DNA from 3 places in the Shewanella sp. SW32 genome. Region 3 is predicted to be linked to each of the others. Evidence: predicted binding sites of a transcription regulator. Region 3 holds the regulator's gene; each other region holds the start of a gene.
What was found. Region 3 encodes MetJ, which represses methionine synthesis genes. Its sites were predicted from a motif close to TAGACGTCTAGACGTCTA; they were not measured.

Region 1 (3,286 bases), on a different contig from region 3:
CACACAGACCAGATTGGAGCGATACCTTAGCCATAGGTAAAACCTTAGTATCGAGTGCGCTTATCGATAAAATCTGTGCTTTCCACGGCAAAACGTTACTCGAAGTGCCAGTGGGCTTTAAGTGGTTTGTCGACGGTTTAGCCGAAGCCACAATCGCCTTTGGCGGTGAAGAGAGTGCTGGCGCGGCATTTTTACGCCGTGATGGCTCTACTTGGTGTACGGATAAAGACGGTTTTATTCTAGGGTTACTTGCGGCAGAAATTCTTGCGGTGACAGGTAAAACCCCAGGTCAGCGTCACCAAGAGTTAGTAAAACAATTTGGCCAAAGTTTCTATAAGCGTATCGATAGCCCAATCAGTCTTGAAAACAAAGCCAAGTTTGCTTTGCTCAATGCCGATACCTTAAATGCCACTGTGCTTGCAGGTGAGACAATCGAAAACGTGTTAACCCATGCGCCAGGCAATAATGCGGCGATTGGCGGCATCAAAGTTACCACAGCTAATGGGTGGTTTGCGGCGCGTCCATCGGGCACTGAAGCGTTATTTAAAATCTACGGCGAAAGTTTTATCAGTGAGCAGCATTTGGCTGAGATCATCAAAGATGCGCAGGCATTAATTGATAAGGCGCTAAACGCTTAATGCAGTAGTAGGTTTAGCTAACGTCTCAAAATAAAAAACGCACTCAGATTTGAGTGCGTTTTTGTTTGTGTCTAATTCAGCTGTGAGTAGTTGATCTAATACTAATTTGACCGTATTTAGTACTCGATATGACAACTCGGTAAGTTATTCTTATCGATGTAATTTTGGTGATATTCCTCAGCCACATGGAACTGTTGCAGTGGCACTATTTCTGTGACGATATGGCGTAATCCCCAACGCCCCGAGCGGGCAAAAGCTAACTTTGAGGCTTCGGCGGCCGCTTTTTGCTCACGGTCGTGGAAGAAAATGGTGCTGCGATATTGAGTGCCAATATCTCCGCCTTGCATGTTCAGACTCGTTGGATTGTGGTTTTTCCAAAATACATCGAGCAAGTCTTCATAACTGACAAGGGCAGGATCGAATTCCACTTGCACCACTTCGGCATGGCCCGTTTTGCCTTTTTTGACTTCTTCATAGGTCGCCGCGCTATTATTGCCGCCCATATAGCCGCAGGTGGCATTCGATACGCCGTTCACTTGTCTAAAAAAATACTCTACGCCCCAGAAACAGCCGGCACCAAAGGTTGCTAACGCCATAATTAAATCCAATAGAAGTCTAGATGGCTAAGGATTGTGATAAAACTTGAGTGCAAAAGCAAGCCTCAAGCTGGAATATTTATCATGGGAAATTCTTAGGGAATGTCCTGATAATTTAACAAACAGCTTAGTTGAATGTCATTCCGTTTAAAACTGGGTCCTACGGTAATAAATGTCTGAGAACAGCACTAAAAACATGTGTTAGTATTGAAGCCGTTTTTTAGGTGCGAGTGAGACTAACCGCGGTGAGAAAAATGCTTAAGTGGTTATTACTGCCTGTACTTATGCTATTGCGCCAATACTGTTACACATCATTATAAGGAGAATTCTGTGTTACAAGCTCTGTTAGATTCAAAGGATTTTTTAGCGCTCACCTTAGCCCATCCTGAACAGTTCGATGGCGAATTTTCATTTAACTTAGGCGATCATACTCAAGTGGAAGTATGGGATACCGGTGTTATTGTTTTCGAACCAATACAGAATGAAGGAAAAGATATTGTGCTTTCCTGCGGTGTTCACGGTAACGAGACCGCGCCCATTGAACTCTGCAATAGCTTAATTAAACAACTTCTACAGCAAAAGATCATCGCAAAACAGCGCACTTTATTTCTCATTGGTAACCCATTAGCGATTAATAACGGCACGCGGATTATTGACGAAAACATGAATCGTCTATTTAGTGGTGAGCATTCCAATCCACCAGGGTTAGTGAACCCTGAGCGAGTACGCGCGAAAAAACTCGAAGCCTATGTCGATCGTTTTTATACTGCGGTTGCCGATGGACGTCAGCGCATCCATTATGATTTGCACACGGCGATGCGCGCCTCGAAGCATGAAAAGTTCGCTATCTATCCCTATCGTCCAGGGCGCGCCTTTAGCGGCGAGCAAATTATGTTTTTAGCCGCAAGCGGCGTCGATACAGTACTTTTCCACCACGAACCGACCACGACCTTCAGCTATTTTTCCTCTGAATGCTACGGCGCCGATGCCTTTACCATTGAGCTTGGCAAAGTGTATCCCATGGGGCAGAACGACATGACGCGTTTTATCGCCACCCATGAAATGTTCATGCGCTTGATCACCGCTAAGTCGTTGGAGCTGGATGCATTTGATGCCGATAAGGTTAACTTGTACCAAGTGTGCCGCGTCATCAATAAACATTTCGATGATTTTGAATTTACCTTCGCAACAGATGTCGAAAACTTCAGAGCTTTCCCGAAGGGCTTTGTTTTAGCGCGGGAAGGTGGGCAAGAAATTAAAGTGGAGCACGAGTTTGAGTCTGTCGTGTTCCCTAATGCCAAAGTGCCTATTGGCAATCGCACTGTGATTTGCCTGATCCCTGCGGTGAATGCGGACGTGCGTTAGGCTTGTAAAGCAATATATACATGCGTGGCAGGGATAACTTGTGGTTTGAGCTATGCCGATGGTTGATAGGTAGTTTACGTTAACGTAATGTTCGTCGGGCATATTCGTATAAACAGACGCATCAAAACGCTTTGATGCGTAATGAGATAACAAGAGCACAATATGAGCAAAGCAACACTCAACACTGATACAGTGCACCGTGTCGGCTTCTTGGATAAGGCATCGCTACACATTCCTATCCTTCGAATTCTACAAGCCGACGGCACCACTTATGAAACCGCGGTTTTGCCTGTGATAGATGAAACCTTAGCCACTAAAATTTACGATACCTGTGTATTCACTCGGGTACTTGATGAACGTATGCTTGGCGCCCAGCGTCAAGGACGCATCAGCTTCTACATGACCTGTACGGGTGAAGAAGCGGCGATTGTCGGCAGTGTGGCCGCACTCGATCAAGAAGACGTTATCCTCGCGCAATATCGTGAGCATGCGGCGTTGCGTTATCGCGGCTTTACCACTGAACAGTTTATGAATCAGATGTTCAGTAACGAGAAAGATCTTGGTAAAGGTCGACAAATGCCAATCCATTACGGCAGTGCGGCATTGCATTATCAAACGATTTCCTCACCGTTAGCCACGCAAATCCCGCAGGCAACTGGTGTGGGCTACAGCTTAAAAATGCAAGGT
Region 2 (3,286 bases), on a different contig from region 3:
GAGGTAAGCTGACTTAGCAATTTCATCGACTTCGCTGTCAGAAATCCAAGCATGCACATCATTTACTACTGCCTTTGTTTTTAACGAATTTGCCAAGTCATGATCTGTTACACACAGGCTTTCATAGTGGATTTCGTAAGGTGTTTCAAAAAAGGCTTCAGGATCGGATTCAAGAAAAGCGGCGATCTCCTCTAATGTGCCGTATGTCTTTGCTGTTTCCTCTGGCAGACCTACGTTGGCTGCCCATGCACAAGATTGAAGTTGCTGTAATAAGATGGCGTTATCGGTCATGGGGTCTGTGCACTCTAATGGTCTGTGTATATGCTGCTTTTTATCTTGCCATATTTGTCTTAGCACTATTAATCTAACTAAATGTCAGACATAAAAAAACCGCTGGGTAGCGGTTTTTTTATGGGTCTTAAGTGTAAAAATTGAAATGAATTAAGACTATAGACCCGCGTCAGCACGTAATATTTCGGCTTTATCAGTCGCTTCCCATGGGAATTCGCTGCGACCAAAGTGGCCATAAGCGGCGGTCGCTTGATAAATTGGACGTGCTAAATCTAGCATGGCCGTTAAACCGTATGGGCGCAGTTCAAAGTGTTGACGGACTAACTTGATCAGCACTTCTTCAGACACCTTACCAGTACCGAAGGTCTCGATGCTGATAGAGGTCGGCTCTGCCACACCAATAGCGTAAGACACTTGGATTTCACAGCGATCAGCAAGACCTGCTGCAACTATGTTTTTTGCCACATAACGGGCAGCGTATGCTGCGCTACGGTCCACTTTTGATGGATCTTTACCAGAGAATGCGCCACCACCATGACGGGCCATGCCGCCGTAGGTGTCAACGATGATCTTACGACCCGTTAAGCCGCAATCGCCTACTGGACCACCGATAACAAAACGGCCAGTTGGGTTGATAAAGAACTTAGTATCTTTGTTTAACCATTGAGCCGGTAATACTGGCTTGATAATGGTTTCCATCACGCCTTCAATTAAGTCGGCTTGTGAAACGTCATCTCTGTGCTGAGTCGATAACACAACTGCATCGATACCGATAATTTTGCCATCATCATAGGCAAAAGTGACTTGGCTTTTCGCATCTGGGCGTAACCAAGGTAGCGTGCCATTTTTACGCACTTCAGACTGACGTTTCACTAATGCGTGAGCATAGGTGATAGGTGCAGGCATCAGAATGTCGGTTTCGTTGTTGGCATAGCCAAACATTAACCCTTGATCGCCAGCACCTTGCTCTGCAGGGTCTGCGCGGTCTACACCTTGATTAATGTCGGGTGATTGCTTACCAATGGCGTTTAATACTGCGCACGAGTCTGCATCAAACCCCATATCTGAATGGGTATAACCAATTTCACGCACCGTTTTACGGGTGATTTCTTCAATATCAACCCAGGCAGAGGTAGTGACTTCACCACCCACTAATACCATGCCGGTTTTGACATAAGTTTCACACGCTACGCGTGCTTTTGGATCTTGAGCCAGAATTGCATCTAGCACAGCATCAGAAATCTGATCTGCAATCTTATCGGGATGACCTTCTGAGACCGACTCAGAAGTAAACAAGTGCTTTGCCATAGTAGGAAAATCTCGTCGTTAGCATTCAAACGTGTAGAAGCATCTACATCTAGACGGCTATTTTAGTTTAAATCCGATTGCCGATCACCCCCGATAATAAAAAATCCTCTCAGATTGTGACCTGAAAACGACTACGCTCAGTCATAAATAGGTTATTTTACTTATATTTCATAGCATTAAGTTTACTATGTTTTTGAGAAATTTATTTCTCTATTACAAGTGATCCTTGCTATGCCCTCTTAAGTAAACGCCAGTAGAGTGACTGGCTTGTTTCTGCGACTTGTATACTCAAGCGACCTAAATCCTGCATCTTCAGGTTGTTTGGGTACATATTCGCCCATCTTTTGCTGAGTGAATGGTAATTTTAGTTTGCGTCACACTGGCATGTAGGGGAAAATATGCATCCAAATTGCCCGCTAGACCCCACAAACAAGCAGGAGAGAGCATGTCTTCCCGTAAAGTACTCGCAAACGCAATCCGTGCGTTAAGTATGGATGCAGTTCAAAAAGCAAATTCAGGCCATCCCGGCGCCCCAATGGGTATGGCAGATATTGCTGAAGTGCTGTGGAATGATTTCCTTAAGCACAACCCGAACAATCCGAAATGGGTAGATAGAGATCGTTTTATCCTCTCTAACGGTCACGGTTCAATGCTGATTTACTCTTTACTTCACCTGACTGGTTATGAATTACCAATTGAAGAGCTAAAACAGTTCCGTCAATTGCATTCTAAAACCCCGGGTCACCCAGAATACGGTTACACCCCAGGTGTTGAAACCACAACGGGTCCACTCGGTGCGGGCATAAGCAACGCTGTCGGTATGGCGATTGCTGAGAAAACCTTAGCGGCACAGTTTAACCGTGATGGTCACGATATCGTTGATCACTACACTTACTGTTTCCTCGGCGATGGCTGTTTGATGGAAGGTATTTCCCACGAAGCCTGTTCATTAGCCGGTACTTTAGGCTTAGGTAAACTGGTCGCATTTTGGGATGATAACGGTATTTCTATCGATGGCCATGTTGAAGGCTGGTTCACCGATGATACGCCAAAACGTTTTGAAGCTTACGGCTGGCATGTGATTGCCGGTGTCGACGGTCACGATAGCGCGGCAATCCGTGCTGCTATCGAAGCGGCTAAAGCCGTTACCGATAAACCAACAATGATTTGCTGCAAAACCATTATCGGTTTTGGTTCACCCAACAAATCAGGCAGCCACGATTGCCACGGCGCGCCATTAGGCGATGCGGAAATCGCAGCAGCCCGTGAATTCCTTGGCTGGCCACATGCGCCATTCGAAATCCCTGCTGACGTTTATGCGGGTTGGGATGCCAAAGAAGCCGGTGCTGCCCGTGAAGCAGCGTGGAACGAGAAGTTTGCAGCTTATCGCGCTGCTCACCCAGAACTGGCTGCTGAATACGAGCGCCGTGTACTGAAAGGTGAATTACCTGCTGATTTCGAAGAAAAAGCGCAGGCATTCGTGCAAGCATCACAGGACAAAGCCGAAGGTATTGCGAGCCGTAAAGCCTCACAAAATGCTATCGGTGCATTTGGCGCTATGTTGCCTGAACTGTTAGGCGGCTCTGCTGACTTAGCGGGTTCTAACTTGACACTGTGGTCAGGTTCTAAAGGTATTCAAGACGATCCAGCTGGTAACTACATTTACTACGGCGTGCGTGAATTCGGC
Region 3 (3,286 bases):
TGGCTTGCTACCACGCCAGATTCGCGCAGCAGCGCCGCCATTAAACGTGCCGACCAACGTTCGCCAAAGCTCACCACATGGTTGATTTGGTATTCATTGCGCTCATCTAAAGACAACAAGCTGATGAGTTGCGCTTTATCAGTGGCCAAACGCTCACGCAGATCGCGGGCTTGTTCATTCGACAACAACTGCTCAATCAACCCCTGTTGGTAACTGATGAGCACTTGTAATTCTTCTTGCCATAGCTGACCCGCATCACGCAGCGCTAATAATTTATACAGGAAATTCGTGCTTTTACCCGCCGCAGAGACCACCACGAGATCATCACTATGACCGTGGGTTAACAGGATATGGGCGACTCGGCGATAACAATCGGCATCCGCTAAACTGGAGCCACCAAATTTATGTAAGTGACAACGTGCCATCTATTATTCCTCTACTGACAAGCCGCAACGGCGGCTAATCCTGCTTGAATATCTGCAACTAAATCGGCGGCATCTTCAATACCCACCGATAGACGCAATAGGGTGTCCTTAATACCAGCCTCGAAGCGCGCCTGCGGCTCCATGGCTCTGTGGGTCATAGTGGCGGGCACTGCCACTAAACTTTCGACGCCACCTAAACTTTCCGCCACGCTAAATAAGCTGAGTGCACCTAAAAAGGCCACCACTTCGGCCTCGCCGCCTTTGAGCTCAAAGCTCAGCATAGCGCCAAAGCCCTGTTGTTGCTTGGCCGCAATGGCGTGGCCTGGGTGATCCGCAAGCCCTGGGTAATAGACTTTACTCACCACAGGGCTTTGCGTTAATACCTCAATAATACGCTGGGCATTGGCTTGATGCTCGCGAATACGCACCGCTAAGGTACGCAGGCCGCGCAGGGTCAGATAACTGTCAAAGGCTGACCCCGTTAAGCCTAGAGTGTTCGACCACCAATGTAAGCTTTCGCCGATTTGCGCGTCTTTGGCGACCACTGCGCCGCCGACTACATCGCTGTGACCATTGATATATTTAGTGGTGGAGTGGATAACGATATCCGCGCCTAACAATAGGGGTTGTTGCAATATCGGCGATAAAAAGGTGTTATCGACCACCACCAGCGCGCCGACCTCATGGCTCGCCTTAGCAATGGCTTCGATATCTACCACACGCAATAACGGGTTCGATGGGGTTTCGAGCCACACCATCTTAGGATTCTGTGCAATGGCGGCGGCTAACGCTTGGCTGTCGGTTTGGTCGACCACAATGAGCTTAAACTGGCCTTTCTTCGCCAAGTTGGTAAATAAACGGTAGGAACCACCATAGCAATCATGGGGCACAACTAATAAGTCATCGGGGCCGAGCAAAGTAGTCACTAAGGTGATGGCCGCCATGCCAGTGCACGTCACTATGCCAGTGGCGCCCTTTTCTAATTGCGCTAATGCTTCGCCTAAAATGCAGCGCGTTGGGTTGCCTGAACGACTGTAATCGAATTCGCGGGGATTTTTATGACCATCGAAGGCGTAATTAGTCGACAAATAAATCGGTGGCACAACTGCGCCATATTGAGTATCGCTTTCGATACCCTGACGCACTGCCAGTGTGGCTAATTGACGCTCTGCCATGGGGGACTCCTAAATTCGGTAGACTGATAGAGATGTCTGGACGTCTAAATGTACCTAAGCCCAACGCCATCGTCAATAGGCGTGAAGACGTTTAGACGTCTGAACATAAAGAAATCTGTTTGCAATCACAAAGAAATAGTAGCAATAATTTGACTGTTCTTTGTAAGGGTTTAAAATCTGCCCCGAATTTAGCGTTATAACAGGTGAGTCAATGACTGAATGGAATGGGGAATACATCAGCCCCTATGCTGAACATGGCAAGAAGAATGAACAAGTAAAAAAAATTACTGTGTCTATTCCGCTCAAAGTGCTTAAGGTCCTCACGGACGAACGTACTCGTCGTCAGGTCAATAATTTGCGTCACGCCACCAACAGCGAGCTGTTGTGTGAGGCATTTTTGCACGCCTACACTGGCCAGCCATTGCCCAACGATGAAGATCTGTCAAAAGATAACCCAGACAGCATTCCCGCCGAAGCCAAGTTGTTGATGGATCAAATGGGAATAGAGTGGGAAGACATGGAATAGCGACTCGTCGCTTTCAAAGTCATATCACAGTGCTCATCAATAGGGATCGTTAACGATCCCTTTTTGTTTATACCCAAGCGACTTCAAACTTTAAATTTCACCATCTTGAGTTGGTTTGGGATATAGGAAATCCTATGTTTTCTATGATAGATCCACAGACACTCGCCTTAGCCTCGCTGGTCGTGTTTCTGGGCGCATTAACCCAAAGTCTTATTGGGTTTGGGCTTGCGGTTGTCGCCAGTCCTTTGCTGTATATCGTCGATCCACAACTTGTACCTGCGCCTGTTATTGCTATGGGTTTCTCCATCGCCCTGCTGACCTTAGTGCGTGAGCGCGGTCACTTAGAATTCAATGGCTTGCAATATGCGCTCATAGGTCGCGTGCCAGGCGGTTTTATCGGCGCGAGTTTATTGCTGTTTGCGCCTCAACCCATACTCGGTTTATCCATCGCCGCCATTGTGACTGTCGCAGTGATCCTTAGCCTGTATAAATTCAGCCTGCCAGTGAATAAGAAAACCCTCTTCGGTGCGGGCGTGGTTTCAGGGATCTTCGGCAATATCGCCGCGATTGGTGGCCCGCCGATGGCGATTTTGTTGGCAGGCAAAGATGCCTCGCAGTTTCGCGCTGCCCTGTCGGCCTTTTTCATTTTTAGCTCCATGATTGCACTGATCATTTTAGCGATCACTGGCTTATTAGAATTAAAACATCTGTGGCTGTCGTTGATGCTGCTCCCCTCAGTGATTTTAGGTTACTTAGTCGCAGGACGATTAGTGGGCCGTGTCGATAAAGAGAAGACAAAGATGGCGACGTTAGTCCTGTGCAGTATCAGCGCCTTAGTGCTAACGATGAAGTCGGTTATCGAGTTATTACCCCAATAAGCGTCCCGCTTGTACTGGCAAACCTTCTCAAGATTCAAGCAATAAAAAGCACTGACATTGCCAGTGCTTTTTCTTTATCTCTCAATATGTAAAGCCTATCTACACTCAGTTTAAATAGCTTTGCCCTGCGTACACAATAAAGTGTCTTAAGGCGAGTACGCCCGTTAAGCTCGCACAAGCCACCATGATCATCGCGCCCTTAGTGTGGCGAGTCGCGGCGGGTAGCAGCATAAACAGCAATGGAATACCAAAACCTATACCGACAACGCCTATCCAGAACAC

Region 1: a site for MetJ is predicted at 1,247-1,264, ahead of msrA (peptide-methionine (S)-S-oxide reductase MsrA). Genes of this name have one in related genera too.
Region 2: a site for MetJ is predicted at 1,642-1,659, ahead of metK (methionine adenosyltransferase). Genes of this name have one in related genera too.

Annotation. Positions count from the first base shown of each region.
Region 1 covers NZ_JAKKSJ010000025.1:4,781-8,066, reverse strand. Annotated here, with positions in the region: gene pgm (phosphoglucomutase (alpha-D-glucose-1,6-bisphosphate-dependent)) at 1-638, shown strand, start outside; gene msrA (peptide-methionine (S)-S-oxide reductase MsrA) at 755-1,234, opposite strand; gene astE (succinylglutamate desuccinylase) at 1,565-2,599, shown strand; gene L5M28_RS15370 (thiamine pyrophosphate-dependent dehydrogenase E1 component subunit alpha) at 2,762-3,286, shown strand, end outside.
Region 2 covers NZ_JAKKSJ010000031.1:54,771-58,056, reverse strand. Annotated here, with positions in the region: gene L5M28_RS17685 (hypothetical protein) at 1-291, opposite strand, end outside; gene metK (methionine adenosyltransferase) at 448-1,599, opposite strand; gene tkt (transketolase) at 2,045-3,286, shown strand, end outside.
Region 3 covers NZ_JAKKSJ010000006.1:138,543-141,828, reverse strand. Annotated here, with positions in the region: gene L5M28_RS05150 (bifunctional aspartate kinase/homoserine dehydrogenase II) at 1-425, opposite strand, end outside; gene metB (cystathionine gamma-synthase) at 437-1,600, opposite strand; gene metJ (met regulon transcriptional regulator MetJ) at 1,812-2,126, shown strand; gene L5M28_RS05135 (sulfite exporter TauE/SafE family protein) at 2,261-3,004, shown strand; gene nrfD (NrfD/PsrC family molybdoenzyme membrane anchor subunit) at 3,110-3,286, opposite strand, start outside.